DNA from 4 places in the Pantoea sp. SGAir0430 genome. Region 3 is predicted to be linked to each of the others. Evidence: predicted binding sites of a transcription regulator. Region 3 holds the regulator's gene; each other region holds the start of a gene.

Region 1 (3,751 bases), 1.3 Mb from region 3:
TCGCTGCCCTTCGCCTGTTCCAGGATCATCTGGTCTTCAATGCCTTCTTTGATATGGCGCGCCTGACGCCACATGCGTGCGCCCGAGGCCTGCAAAGCGATGCCCACGAATATCAGGATATAGATCAGCCAGAAGCCAATATTGGCCCCGCCGTTAAATTCCGGCACCGGCGAATTGTTCCAGAACACATTGAGAAACGGCGTGTTGAACTTAATCATATCTACCATCACATGCACGAAGTCGAGCATCACGGCGTCAATGCCGGGCTGCTTTTCGCTGTGTTTAAACATGAAGCCTAAGATGGAGATAAGGGTGGATAACAGCGCCGGGATAAAAATCACCCAGCCAGCCACTCGCTTGAGGATGGCGATGCGGCCAGCCTGTTGATACGTCATGGTGTCTTCCCTTCACAAACAGTAGTTTTGCCCTAAGTCTACCTGCACTACAGCAAATTTTCCTGAAAAATGCGTAACCTGCCGTAAGTCGGTTTTCGCCGCCGCCCATGTTAAGGTAGGGCAAACTGTCAATGGAGCTGTTGTATGACCTATCGTCGCCCTGTGCTGGCCGCTATTTTTGATATGGATGGCTTACTGATTGATTCTGAACCGCTATGGGATCGCGCCGAGCTGGAGGTGTTTGCCAGCCTGAATGTGGATATTAGCCGCCGCCACGAGCTGCCGGATACGCTCGGCCTGCGCATCGATCAAACCGTGCGCATGTGGTACGAAGCGCTGCCGTGGAACGGGCCGGATCAGGCCGAAGTCACTCAGCGCATTATTGCCCGCGCGCTGGCGCTGGTCGAAGAGACCCGGCCGCTGTTGCCCGGCGTTGAGCAGGCGCTGCAGCTGTGTCAGCAACAGGGACTGGCGATTGCGCTGGCCTCGGCGTCTCCGCTGGCGATGCTGGAACGCGTGCTGGAGATGTTCAATTTACGTCACTACTTTAGCGCCCTCGCCTCGGCTGAAGCGCTGCCTTACAGCAAACCGCACCCGCAGGTGTATCTGGATGCTGCGGCAAAGCTGGGGGTTGATCCGCTCAACTGCGTGGCGCTGGAAGACTCGTTCAACGGCATGATCGCCAGTAAAGCCGCGCGCATGCGTTCCATTGTGGTGCCTGCCGCCGAACATCGCCACGATGCGCGCTGGGCACTGGCCAATGTGCAACTGGAAAACCTGACGCAGCTGCAGGCGGAACATCTGTTTAACTGATCGCTGTGCATCGCGCGTTACGCCTGGCTGATGGTTCGCCCGGTTGCCAGGCGCAAAAGTAAGCCAGACCGTTAATTTCCCGCGCTTTTTTTAGGCGCGGGCCAGTAAAAAATTCACTCTTCGTTACAGCGTCACCGTTCTCATTTACTGGATAAATCCCTATACTGGATGCATCGACAGTTTTTGCAGCCAGGTTCCATCATGACGGCCGAAGGCCATATCATTTTTGCCATCGCCAGTGCGATATTTGCCAAACGCGCCGAACTGACGCCGGTGATGGCCAGTGCCGACTGGTGGCATCTGGTGCCGGCTGCGCTGCTGACCTGCCTGCTGCCGGATATCGATCACCCTAAATCAGTGCTGGGCCAGCGGCTAAAGTGGCTGTCGCAGCCGATAGCCCGCGCTTTTGGCCATCGCGGCTTTACCCATAGCCTGCTGGCGGTGGCGGTCAGCCTGTGGCTGTTTCAGATTAACGTGCCGGCCGACTGGTTCCTGCCAGCGGATGTCCTGCAGGGCATGACGCTCGGCTATCTGAGCCACATTGTCGCCGATATGCTGACGCCCGCCGGCGTGCCGCTGCTGTGGCCGTGCCGCTGGCGCTTTCGCCTGCCTATCCTCAACAGCCAGCAAGGCAACCAGCTGGAGCGCGTGCTGTGCCTCGCACTCGTAGGTTATGCGCTGTGGTTCCCGCCCGGTATGCCGTCGTTTGGCGCTAACGGCTGGCCGGAGCAGCTGTTCAATAATCTGCAGAACGGCATTGGCCGGCTGGTGAACGGCAGTACGCGCTGAAGTGTTTTTCCTTCTGCCAGCGATTGCTTAAATAATCGCCTTAAATTCCATTTAGTTATAACCAAGACGATTTAGATATATTGTTCCCGCAGGACCAACTGGTACCATGCCGCGACAGTTACAGAGGATCCCTCTGCTATTTTCGGTTACGCGGCGCGATCGCGTGGCGACCTTCAGGAGTTAACAATGAATATTCCTCTGATCATCAATATCGTGGCATTTGTCGCGCTGCTGATTGCGTTAAACCGCGTCGGCAACCAGAGCTGGAGCCTGTCGAAGCGCGTGCTGACCGGCCTGGTGCTGGGGGTGATCTTTGGCCTGGCACTGCAGGCCATTTATGGCGAAAACAGCCCGGTGGTGAAAGAGTCGATTGGCTGGTTCAACATCGTCGGCAACGGCTATGTTCAGCTGCTGCAGATGATTGTCATGCCACTGGTATTTGCCTCAATCCTCAGTGCGGTGGCGCGGCTGCATAACGCCTCGTCGCTGGGCAAAATCAGCGTGCTGACCATCGGCGTGCTGCTGTTTACCACCGCCATTTCCGCACTGGTGGGCGTGCTGGTGACCGGCCTGTTCCACCTCAGCGCGGAAGGACTGGTACAGGGCGCGCAGGAAACCGCGCGTCTAAGCGCCATCCAGAGCAACTACGTTGGTAAAGTCGCGGATCTCAGTACGCCGCAGCTGCTGCTCTCCTTTATCCCGAAAAACCCGTTTGCCGATCTGGCCGGTGCCAATCCAACGTCGATCATCAGCGTAGTGATTTTCGCCGCTTTCCTCGGCGTGGCGGCGCTGCAGTTGCTGAAAGATGACAAAGCCAAAGGCGAGCGCGTGCTGGTGGCGATTGATACCCTGCAATCCTGGGTGATGAAGCTGGTCCGTCTGATCATGAAGCTGACGCCGTACGGCGTGCTGGCGCTGATGACCAAAGTGGTTGCCGGTTCCAACCTGCAGGACATCATCAAGCTGGGCGGCTTTGTGGTGGCCTCGTATCTCGGCCTCGCGATCATGTTTGGCGTTCACGCGCTGCTGCTGTCAATCAACGGTATCAACCCGCTGCGCTTCTTCCGTAAAGTCTGGCCGGTGATTACCTTTGCCTTCACCAGCCGTTCCAGTGCCGCCAGTATTCCGCTGAACGTGGAAACACAGACGCGTCGTCTGGGCGTACCGGAATCCATCGCCAGCTTCTCGGCCTCATTTGGCGCGACCATCGGCCAGAACGGCTGTGCCGGCCTCTATCCCACCATGCTGGCGGTGATGGTAGCGCCGACCGTGGGTATCAACCCGTTTGACCCGGTATGGATCGCCACGCTGGTCGGTATTGTCACGCTGAGCTCAGCCGGTGTGGCGGGCGTCGGTGGCGGCGCGACCTTTGCCGCGCTGATCGTCCTGCCGGCGATGGGCCTGCCGGTCACGCTGGTGGCATTGCTGATCTCCATCGAACCGCTGATTGATATGGGCCGTACCGCGCTCAACGTTAACGGCTCGATGACCGCCGGTTCACTGACCAGCCGCTGGCTGGGTATGACCGACAAAAAAGTGCTGGAGAGCGACGAACACGCGGAACTGGCGCACCGCTAATTAACCCGTTTTCCCGTAACGGCAGGCCGCAAAGCCTGCCGTTTTTTTTGCCGTTTTCTGCACTTTTTCCGCAATCATGGCGCTAACGTCAGGAAAGCGTTAAGCGTGGTAAACGAAGGCAAAATCGACGGTTTTTTGCTTGAGTTTGCGCGCTGAAAGGCGAATGCTGCGGGGAG
Region 2 (3,751 bases), 1.3 Mb from region 3:
GTCATCGGTGATCACGCCGTCCAGCTGCTGCAGCTTACACACGGAATACACGCTGTAACGACCATATTTGCTGCTGTCAGCCACCAGATAACGCTGCGCTGAGGCGGCCAGCACCGCCTGATTCACCAGCAAGGTGTCTTCGTCGGGTGTCGAGAGGCCGTGCGTGACATCCCACGCGCTGGCGCTGAGGAAGGCAAGATCAATATTGAACGCGGCAAGGGCGGTCGCCGCCATGGCACCCACGCTGGCAATATGCCGTTTATCGACTTTGCCACCCGTATGAAATAGCGTGATGTGGCTGTGACGCATCAGCCAGGCGGCAATCGTAAAGTCGTTAGTCAGCACGGTGAGACTTGCCTGATCGCCTAACGCACGCGCAATTTCATAGCTGGTGGTACCGGCATCGAGGTAGACCACCTGGCCATCCTCTACCAGTGACGCAGCATAACGGCCAAGGCTTTGTTTGGCGTGCACGTTCAGCTGTGCCTTCTCCACATACGGCAATGCCTGATGGACCACGGCAGGCAACCTGGCACCGCCGTGTATGCCGACCACCAGGCCGGCGTCCTGCAGGAATTTAATATCGCGGCGGATGGTCATCGCCGACACCGCCATCAGCGTGGCCAGTTCGTGAATGGTGGCCGATCGTTTCGCAAACAGGTAGCGATAAATAGCGTCTTTTCGGTCTTCGGGCAGCATGATGAACTCAGGGTAAAAAGTGACGTTTTGCCTGCCGTGCCACGCGTGCATAGCGTCCGGTACGGCAGCTTCGCTATGATAGCTCATCTAAAGTTGAATAAGATTCAACGAGGCAATGAGTCAGGAGACACGAAAATGCCCGCCCTGCAACGTAATGAACTGGCCGATCTGAATGTTTTTCTGCTGATTTGCCGGCGCAAGAGCTTCCGCCTCGCCGCGCTGGAACTGGGGGTCACCACGTCGGCCATCAGCCACACGTTGCGCAGTCTTGAAGCGCGTCTTGGCGTACGCCTGCTCAACCGCACCAGCCGGGCGGTGGTGCCGACGGACGCCGGTGCCGCTTTTTTGCGCCATCTGGAAACCGGCTTTGCGCAGATTGAGCTGGCGCTGAACGATCTGCACCTGTACCGCGAATCACCCAGCGGCCGTCTGCGGCTGAACATCCCGCGTGATGCCGGGCAGCTGCTGTTTCGGCCGATCCTGGCGCGCTTTATGGCGACCTATCCGGAGCTCAGTCTGGAAATTACGGTGGATAACAATCTGGTGGATATCATCGGCAGCGGCTATGACGCCGGGATTCGCTACGGCGCCAGCGTACCGAAAGATATGATCGCCATGCCGCTGACGCCCAAACTGCGCTGGATCGTGGTGGCGTCACCCGATTACCTGCGCGACGCGCCGCCGCTGCAGCATCCGGACGATCTGCGCAACCATCGCTGTATTCGCATGCGCCTTGGCAATGGCACGCTGTATAAGTGGCCGCTGGCGCAGGGCAAGGTGGCGTATGAGGTCGATGTGCCGGGCACGCTGACGCTCAATGAGAGCGACATGATTATTGATGCGGTCGCCGGCGGTTACGGTCTCGGCTACTGCCCGGAGCGCTACGTACAGGCGCAGCTGGCGAGCGGGCAGTTGGTGCGCGTGCTGACGGACTGGTGCAGCGAAGATGAACCGCTGGTGATGTATTACCCCGACCGTCGCCAGCTGCACCCGGGTTTACGCCGGCTGATTGAGATGATCCGCGCCGAAACGATGCGCTAACGCTGGACGCGTGCGGCGTAAATAATAAACGTCACCACGCCAAAAATTTCCAGCTCCTCCTCTTCACGCAGCCGGATGGGCTGATAGCGCGGATTCATCGGCATCAGCTGTACGCAGGGATGTGTCTGCAGCCGCTTGACGGTGAACTCGCCGTTAATGGCGGCGATCACGATGTCGTCGTGCCGGGCATTGAGTGAGCTGTCGACCACCAGCAGGTCGCCTTCGCGGATATTGGCATCGCGCATCGAGTCGCCTTCGACACGCACAAAATAGGTGGCGCTCGGGCGAGTCACCAGCAGCTCATTGAGATCAATCTGGCGCTCAATGTAGTCCTGAGCGGGCGAGGGGAAACCGCCGTGCACCGCGTCAAGGAATAGCGGGCGGGAGCGCGAAGGCGGTGAAAGCTGTGGCAAAAAGAAACGCGTCATAGCGAATATTCCATAGATACTGTTTTTATATACAGTATCAGGCGGTTTTTGCTATGATCAAGTCTGCCCGCGGTAAAAAAAGCGAAGCGTATGAAAAACAGCAGAATTCAGTTTTTTGCCGCGCAAACCGCTGAAAAGTGCACTCTTCGCTAAGCACTCTGTGCGCCCGTCTGGCGAAACTTCAATTGTTGTCTACACTTAATGTTGCCGATGTTCGTAGTGCGGTTGCAGTGTTGATGAAAATTTCGTTTAGTTCTGGAGCGTTACCCTTTCGATTCCCGTGTTTACGGAAAAACCTCCTCACTTCCTGCCTGCCTGCGAACAGACTGCCCGTTTACGTTCAGATACAGGAGGAGACGTGACCCCTGCGGTTAATGAGAACAGCACCCTGCCGTCGCTAAGTGGCGGACTTTACGCCTTCTTTTTTGATGTTGACGGCACGCTGGCCGCGCTTCAGTCGCAGCCCGAGTCGGTTTCCATCCCCGCATCGGTGCGCCAGCATCTGCAACAAATTTCTAATTTAAGTCACGGCGCGCTGGCGCTGGTTTCCGGCCGTCCGATCAGCCAGCTGGATGAGCTGGTCGCGCCGCTGGAAGCCCCGGCAGCGGGCGTGCACGGCGCTGAGCGCCGCGATGCCAGCGGACATCTGCATCGTCAGTCGCTGCCCGATGAGGTGGCGCAAACGCTGCAGGTTGAACTGCAGCAGACGCTTGACCAGTGGCCCGGTACGCTGCTGGAAGTGAAAGGCATGGCCTTTGCGCTGCACTACCGCAACGCGCCAGAATATGAAAACGCCATCATGCAGCTGGCCGAAGAGGCGGTAACCCGCTTTCCGGCGCTGGCGCTGCAGCCAGGTAAATGTGTGGTGGAACTGAAACCGCAGGGCATCGATAAAGGTGCTGCGGTACGCGAATTTATGCAGGAAGCGCCATTTACCGGTCGCATTCCGGTATTTGTGGGCGACGATCTGACCGATGAGAAAGGCTTTCTTGCAGTCAATGCCATGCACGGCATCTCGGTCAAGGTCGGTGAAGGTCCAAGCCAGGCGCGCTATCGTCTGCCCGATGTGGCAGCGGTCTGGCACTGGCTGGAACAACTATTATTACAACTAGAACATGACAACGTCGGTAAGGAGTTTAGGTTATGAGTCGTTTAGTCGTCGTATCTAACCGTATCGCTATTCCTGATGGAAGCAAAACCAACGCAGGCGGTCTCGCCGTCGGCATTCTGGATGCGCTGCAGACCACCGGAGGATTGTGGTTTGGCTGGAACGGAGAGATCAGTGAGTTTTCCGGTGAAGAAGATGAGGAACTTACCCAGATCGAACAAGACGGCATTACCTATGCCTCATTCCCCCTCAATCAAAACGATTACGATCAGTACTACTGCCAGTTTTCTAACACGGTGATCTGGCCCGCGTTCCATTATCGTCTCGATCTGGTGCAGTACCAGCGTGAAGCCTGGGAAGGCTACTGCCGCGTGAATACCCTGCTGGCGCAGCGGCTGAAACCGCTGATCAAGCCGGACGATATCCTGTGGATCCACGATTACCACCTGCTGCCGTTTGCCGCTGAACTGCGTAA
Region 3 (3,751 bases):
ACGCAGCTTGCGCAGGCCGCGCACCATCTGCATGAAGCCCTCTTTCTCTTTCGCGGCACCGCGCAGCTCTTTGGCATAAGTGCCGACTTCCATCACGTGCTCATAACCGATGTAGATCGGCACAAAGGTGATAGGACGGCTGCCGCCGCGCAGCAGCGCCTGTAACGTCATCGACAGCGTGCCGGTTTTCGGGTCGAGCAGACGGCCAGTACGTGAGCGCCCGCCTTCAACAAAATACTCAACTGAATAGCCGCGGCTGAACAGCTCGCCCAGATACTCGCGGAACACCGTGGAGTAGAGCTTGTTGCCTTTGAAGGTACGACGAATAAAGAAGGCACCGAGGCGACGGAAAATCGGTCCGGCTGGCCAGAAGTTGAGATTGATACCGGCAGCAATGTGCGGCGGCACCAGGCCCTGATGATAGAGCACGTAGGACAGCAGCAGATAATCCATGTGGCTGCGGTGGCAGGGCACGTAAACAATTTCGTGACCATCCTGCGCCAGCTGGCGCACGCGTTCGCCGCCGTGCACGTTAATGCCCTGATAGAGCCGACTCCACAGCCAGCCCATCACACGGTCAGTCACGCGGATCGCTTCGTACGAGAAATCCGCCGCCACTTCTTCCATCATTTCGATGGCATTCTGCTGCGCTTTTTCATGCGAAATCTTCTTGCTGCGCGCTTCGTCTTCAACCGCTTTCTCAATCGCTTTGGATTGCAGCAGCTTGTTGAACAGATCCTGGCGTGCCGGCAGACGCGGGCCGACGGCTGCCAGCCGCTGGCGGGCAAAATGAATGCGTGCGACACGTGCCAGCTTCTGCGCGATCGACTGATCGGTACCGTGTTCGGTGGCCATCTGACGCAGTGAAACCGTGGGCGAGAAGCGGACAAAGCTGTCGCGACCGTGCCACAGGATGGCAAAGAACTTCTGTATACCGTTAAGAATACGCAGATGTGGCGTCGGTTCGCCCTGAATTTCACGGCCTGGCGCACGGCCAAACATCACGGAAACCGGCAGCATCTGTACGTCCAGCGCCGCATTATTGCGGTGCAGATCGAGGTAGTCATGGAAAAGCTTGACCGACTCCGGGTTCGCCACGAAATAGGGGAAGACGCGCGGCCCATCGTGAATAAATACGTGGCGCGGCAGCAGGGTGCCGTCAATCTCCAGCGGCGCCAGCGGATCCGGCAGATCGTGCTTCAGGCACTGTGCGCGTAGCGTGAGCAGGTCCGCCTTTGAATCATAAGGCAAAACATACATCACCGGACGGGTCGGATCGATACCGTGTTCCGAGATCGGATCGGTCGGAATGACCTTACTTTTTACCAAAATAGAGAGTGGTAAATTCAACAATTTGTAATAGAGTTTACGCCAACCTGACATAGACAACTTGAAGCCTCTTGTTAGCAAAGCGCGGCAAGCATACCAGAAAGTGCGGCGAAGATCTGTGGCTGTGCCACCTCGCGCGCCCAGACATTGACGTCAAAAACAGTTAAGGGTTCCACAACATGGCAAATAACGTCACCGGTTTCCTGAGAATCATTAAAGCCGCCGGTTATTCCTGGCAGGGGCTGCGCGCTGCCTGGCAGCATGAAGCCGCTTTTCGCCAGGAGGCGATTGCCGCACTGGTCGCGGTTGCCATCGCCTGCTGGCTGGATGTCGATATCATCACGCGTGTGTTGCTGATTGGCTCGGTGGTGCTGGTAGTCATTGTTGAGATCCTTAATAGTGCCATCGAAGCCGTGGTGGACCGTATTGGTCAGGAACGCCATCCGCTGGCGGGACGCGCCAAAGACATGGGCTCGGCGGCGGTACTGCTGGCTATCTTACTGGCTCTGTTTGTCTGGATCGCGCTGCTTTGGTCGCATTTGCGATAAACATTCCACATTCATCAAGCCGCTGATTTTTCCCTCTGTTTCGGTTTTCATTTCGCCAATACCTGTATATACTCACAGCGACTGTATAAACAACCAGGGGGCGGGATGAAAGCGTTAACCAGCAGGCAGCAACAGGTCTATGACCTGATTCGCGACCATATTAATCAGACCGGCATGCCGCCAACGCGTGCTGAAATTGCTTCGCAACTGGGCTTCCGCTCGCCTAACGCTGCTGAAGAGCACCTGAAAGCGCTGGCGCGTAAAGGTGTCATTGAAATCGTCTCCGGTGCATCGCGCGGTATCCGCCTGCTGATGGAAGAAGAGGCGAGTGAAGGGCTGCCACTGATCGGTCGCGTCGCCGCCGGTGAACCGCTGCTGGCGCAGGAACATATCGAAGCCCACTATCAGGTTGACGCCAACCTGTTCAAACCCTCTGCCGATTTCCTGCTGCGCGTCAGCGGTATGTCGATGAAAGATATCGGCATTATGGACGGTGATCTGCTCGCGGTGCATAAAACACAGGAAGTGCGCAATGGCCAGGTGGTGGTTGCGCGTATTGATGATGAAGTCACGGTGAAACGCTGGAAGAAGCAGGGCGCGATTGTCCAGCTGCTGCCGGAAAACAATGATTTCCAGCCGATTGTCGTGGATACCCGTGAACAGTCGCTGACCGTGGAAGGGCTGGCCGTTGGCATCGTGCGCAACGGCGAGTGGCTCTGAAACCCGGTTGATCTCCCCCGCTGCGGCGGCGCTCGCGCGCTGGCCGCAGTCTGCTTTAATCATACTTTTGTTCCCGGCCCGTAAGGCGCTCGCTCAGGCCGACTACCGTAACCCTCGGGATGGGGCTGATGCAGCTATTTTCCTCTTCTGATAAAACGCTGTGGCGACTGGCGTTGCCAATGATCCTCTCCAATATCACTGTGCCGCTGCTCGGCGTGGTCGATACCGCCGTGATTGGCCATCTTGATAGCCCGATCTACCTCGGCGGCGTGGCCGTAGGCACCACGGCAACCAGCTTCATCTTTATGCTGCTGCTGTTTCTGCGTATGAGCACCACCGGTTTAACCGCGCAGGCGTTCGGGGCCGGCGATAAACAGGCACTGGCGCGCGCACTGATGCAGCCGCTGCTGATCGCTCTGGCCGCCGGGTTGCTGCTGGCGCTGCTGCGTTCTCCTGCCAGTAGCCTGGCGGCAACGCTGATGGGCGGCAGCGCGGAAGTCCAGCAGCAGGCGCAGATCTTCATTGAAATCCGCTGGCTGAGCGCACCGGCTACGCTGGCTAACCTGGTGATTCTCGGCTGGCTGCTGGGCGTGCAGTATGCGCGTGCGCCGATGGTTCTGCTGATTGTCGGAAACCTGGTCAACATCCTGCTCGATCTGCTGCTGGTGCTGAAATTGCACTGGGGCGTTGCCGGTGCCGCCGCCGCCACGGCGCTGGCCGAATACGTGACGCTGGCAGTGGGATTATGGATGGTGGCGCGCGTACTGAAACTGCGCGGCATCGATTTCAAACTGCTGAAAAACAGCTGGCGCGGTGACGCGGCGCGGTTATTTCGCCTTAATCGCGACATCATGCTGCGCTCGCTCATGCTGCAGATTTGCTTTGCCTCACTGACCCTGCTGGGTGCACGCATCGGACCGGATGTGGTTGCGGTCAATGCGGTGCTGTTGATGTTCCTGACGTTTACTGCCTATGCGCTGGACGGCTTTGCTTACGCGGTGGAAGCCTGCTCGGGTGAAGCGGTAGGGGCAAAAGATCGCAGCCGGCTGCTGCTGATCTGGCATGCCGCCTGTCGCCAGGCGGGTATCGTTGCGCTGCTGTTTGCGCTTATTTATGCGCTCAGCGGGCCGTACATTGTTGCATTGCTTACCTCG
Region 4 (3,751 bases), 1.9 Mb from region 3:
TGGCAGCAAACGCTGTACGCGCTACCGTTTTACGGGGAAAGCAGCATGACCTATTACCGCAAAGATCTGTTTGCGGCGAAAGGGCTGACCATGCCGGACGATCCCGACTGGACCGACATCAAAAATTTCGCGGCGAAACTCACCGATCCTCAGCACGGTATCTATGGCCTGTGCCTGCGCGGCCAGCCCGGCTGGGGCGATAACGTGGCCCTGCTCACCACCATGGCCAACGCCTATGGTGCGCAGTGGTTTGACGATCGCTGGCAGCCGACGCTGAATTCGCCAGAGTGGCGCGAGGTATTGACCGATTATCTGGCGATGGTGAAACAGGACGGTCCGCCGGATACGGCCAGCAATAGCTTTGGCCAGATCCTGCATCTTACCGCACAGGGAAAATGCGCGATGTGGATCGACAGTACCGTCGCCGCCGGGCTGCTGATTAACCCGCAGATTTCGCTGGTAGCGGACAAGCTGGCGTTTGCGCCGGCGCCGGGCGGCATTACGCGCAACGGCTCGCACTGGCTGTGGTCGTGGGCGCTTGCGGTACCGGCTAACTCACCGCAGCGCGCTGCCGCCGTGGACTTCATCAGCTGGGCGACCTCGCGGCAGTATATTCAGCAGGTTGCGGATACCGTCGGCTGGGGAGCGGTGCCACCCGGCAGCCGCAACTCCACCTACCAGCAGCCAAACTACCAGCGCCTGGCGCCTTACGCCGCTCAGGTGCGCAGCGCGATTGAATCCGCCACCGTCGATCAACCGACATTGAACACCGTACCTTACACCGGTGTGCAGTACGTCAGTATTGCTGGCTTTGATCAGATGGGTAACGCCGTCGGGCAGAATCTGGCGGCGCTGCTGCAGGGCAAGCTGACGGTGGACCAAACGCTGGAAAAAAATCAGCAGGACGTGACGCGCCTGCAAGCCGCACAGCAGTAAACATTCGGGGTTCCTGACAAGTCGCCGTGTGCGGGTTACACTAACGCGCAATTTGACCGGCAGGAACCCCCGAATGAAAACCCCTGAAGAGTATTACGCCCTGGCCCGCAGCCTGTTTTTCACCGCCCACCCTGATTTTCAGTCCGCGCTGGATGAACTGAGTGAGAGTGATGCGCGCGCCGCCAATATGTCCCTGCGTGAACTGCGCGCGTGGCACGCCGAGCGCATCTATGCCGCGTTTCTGCGTCAGAAGAAGCTCGACGGCATTCTGTTCTCCATCCAGCTGGCGGAACCGGATAAAGCAGTTGCTGCACAAGCGATTGAAACCTATCTGAAATCTCACGCGGAAGCGTTAGGTATGACGTGGGAAGAGTTCTGTATTAAGAACGAGTTATAAGCGATGCACTGATAAAAAGGCGATCGGAGAGAAATTTCCGGGGAAAAAGTTGTACAAGATGGGAAAAGTTGTATAACTTAATACTCACGACGACTGTCGTCGATTGTCCTTGAACGAAAGGTGCTATTGCACCGCCTCTGGAGGTGTTGCTGGATTTCCACCTCCAGAGGTTCGATTTTTTGCGTAGGCCCTCTGCTTTTGCCCGCTTTGTTCCCCTGTCGTTGCATCTTTACGCCGCGCTGTTTCACCCGTATGAAAATAATTGCCGCCATGCCGCTTGTCACTGGTTTTATTTACAGTAATATGACGCTCCCACTTTGATTACTGGAATGCCCTGATGTTTGTGGAGCTGATTTACGACAAGCGCAACGTAGCCGGTTTACCGGGCGCGCGCGAAATGATTTTGCAGGAGCTGGAGAAACGCGTGCAGCGCGTCTTTCCGGATCTGGAGGTGCGGGTTAAGCCGATGGAGCGTAATGCCATCGAAACCGATATGAGTAAAAACGACAAGGCGACGATTGCGCGTATTGTTGAAGAGATGTTCGATGAAGCCGAGATGTGGCTGGTGGCCGATTAGGCCACCAGCTGCCGCGTTTAGCTTTCCTGCTCGCTGTGATTGATGGCGATTTCCAGATCCTGAATCGCCTGATCGATATCATCCAGCAGCTGTCCCTGCTTGTTGATCAGCGCATCGAAACGCGTGGCGTACTCTTTATCCTTATACTCCCCGGCATCAAAGGCCAGCCAGTGGCTGGAAAGCGTCTCAGTGTTGGTCTGCGCATAGTGACGCATCTCTTTTAGCTGTGAGGTGACATCACGCAGGTAGTCAGTTTTGGTTTTGATTGCCTCTGTATCACTCATGCTATTTTCCTTTTTGCTGATAAAGCCAGTTAAAATAACGCCTGAGCAATTAAAGTTAGCAGATAATAGCGAAGCCGCCTGCAGAATTATCTTAACTTAGTCTCCATTCGTGGCTGATTGCGATGAATTGACGTCAGATTTAGCGCTTTTCTTTCGCTACAGACTGTTGCCTTCGCACCTATAATGGCACCCCAGCCCCGATCATCCGGAGAATGCACTGTGTCGACTGAACCTTTCAATCCTGGTTATTACACCGAACATGAGCTGAACAGTTTCGGCTTTAAACACGTCGGCAGGCAGGTCATGGTGGCAAAAAACTGCACCATTATTGGCCTGCACAATATCACCCTTGGCGATCACGTGCGCATCGACGGATTCTCGACCCTCGTGGCTGCCGGCGATGGGTATCTGACGCTTGGCTCCTACATTCATATTGGCGGTTACTGCGCCGTACTGGCGGGTGCCGGTGTGGAAATGGCGGATTTCTCGGGGCTTTCGCAGGGCGTAAAAATCTACTCGAAAAGTGATGACTACAGTGGGGAATTCATGACCAATCCCACCGTGCCTGCCCACCTGACCGGCGTCACCTCGGGGAAAGTGGTGCTGGGCCGACATGTTATCGTCGGTTCGCAATCCATTATTATGCCAGGCCTTAGGCTGGCAGAGGGAACGGCGGTAGGCGCCAATTCACTGATAACGCGCGATACCGAAGCGTGGTCGATCTACTTCGGCTCGCCCGCTAAAAAGATTAATAGCCGGCAGCGAAATCCGCTGGAACTGGAAAGGCAGATCACGCGACCGAACGGGTGATCAGGGCATCCCTGCCCGTCTGAATTACAGATACTTCTTCGCCAGCGCAATCAGTTCATCCTTTGCGGCGCTGCCCAGCTTCAGCACGCTCTGTTCAACAAAGCTGAAAGCCTGGACAAAGTCCTTCACCCCGGCGCTGATATCCTGCGCCACCGCATCACTGGCGGCAGTAGCAGTAACTGGCGCGTCGGGGACAGCAACCGGTGCGGCGGCCTGCGCGTTGCGCACGCCAGGCGTGGCGGCCGCTGAGGCGCCTGCGCTGGCCGAGCCGTTCGCCAGCGTATCCTGCGTTGCCAGCTGCTGATCGAGATCGACCGGAGCATCCGCATGAAACGGTTGCTCAGCGCTGGCTGGCGCTGCCGGTTGCGCGGCTGGCGTTGCGGCTGCCGGCGGCGTTGCTGGCTGGGCAACGCTGTCAGCTGCGCTGTCAGCGGCAGCTGGCGCGCTGGCCGTTTCGTTGGCAAAACTCTCCAGCGGTGACAATTCCTGTTGCGCCGCAGCGCTGGTTGGGTTGATGACAGTTTGATCGCTCATAATTTTCTCCTTATTGCTAAATAAAGACCGCAGTTGATGCAAACGGACTGCGATCCGCTCGGTAATACGCATCAGGTCCTCCTTAGCGCCGCTGCTGTGGCGCGGTTTGCTGCCCGGCCGGCGGCGTGGAGGGCGTTGTGGTGTGGCTGGCGCTGCGCGGCGGCTGAGCATCCAGCTTTTTCTGCAGCTCAACCAGCTGGCTGGTCAGTTCGG

Evidence for each region. Region 3 encodes LexA, which represses DNA repair genes until DNA is damaged. Its sites were predicted from a motif close to TNCTGTATGTACATACAGNA; they were not measured.
Region 1: a site for LexA is predicted at 1,371-1,390, ahead of E7738_RS06105 (metal-dependent hydrolase). Genes of this name have one in related genera too.
Region 2: a site for LexA is predicted at 2,186-2,205, ahead of umuD (translesion error-prone DNA polymerase V autoproteolytic subunit). Genes of this name have one in related genera too.
Region 4: a site for LexA is predicted at 1,615-1,634, ahead of E7738_RS03290 (DinI-like family protein). Genes of this name have one in related genera too.

Annotation. Positions count from the first base shown of each region.
Region 1 covers NZ_CP039427.1:1,271,160-1,274,910, forward strand. Annotated here, with positions in the region: gene E7738_RS06095 (YniB family protein) at 1-395, opposite strand, end outside; gene hxpB (hexitol phosphatase HxpB) at 540-1,208, shown strand; gene E7738_RS06105 (metal-dependent hydrolase) at 1,410-1,997, shown strand; gene E7738_RS06110 (L-cystine transporter) at 2,184-3,575, shown strand.
Region 2 covers NZ_CP039427.1:1,305,858-1,309,608, reverse strand. Annotated here, with positions in the region: gene E7738_RS06265 (DeoR/GlpR family DNA-binding transcription regulator) at 1-699, opposite strand, end outside; gene E7738_RS06260 (LysR family transcriptional regulator) at 835-1,740, shown strand; gene umuD (translesion error-prone DNA polymerase V autoproteolytic subunit) at 1,737-2,168, opposite strand; gene otsB (trehalose-phosphatase) at 2,527-3,315, shown strand; gene otsA (alpha,alpha-trehalose-phosphate synthase) at 3,312-3,751, shown strand, end outside.
Region 3 covers NZ_CP039427.1:2,583,739-2,587,489, reverse strand. Annotated here, with positions in the region: gene plsB (glycerol-3-phosphate 1-O-acyltransferase PlsB) at 1-1,383, opposite strand, end outside; gene E7738_RS12340 (diacylglycerol kinase) at 1,509-1,877, shown strand; gene lexA (transcriptional repressor LexA) at 1,983-2,597, shown strand; gene dinF (MATE family efflux transporter DinF) at 2,726-3,751, shown strand, end outside.
Region 4 covers NZ_CP039427.1:675,861-679,611, reverse strand. Annotated here, with positions in the region: gene E7738_RS03300 (ABC transporter substrate-binding protein) at 1-936, shown strand, start outside; gene E7738_RS03295 (DUF6388 family protein) at 1,010-1,333, shown strand; gene E7738_RS03290 (DinI-like family protein) at 1,671-1,910, shown strand; gene E7738_RS03285 (hypothetical protein) at 1,928-2,194, opposite strand; gene E7738_RS03280 (acyltransferase) at 2,414-3,004, shown strand; gene E7738_RS03275 (hypothetical protein) at 3,029-3,538, opposite strand; gene E7738_RS03270 (hypothetical protein) at 3,621-3,751, opposite strand, start outside.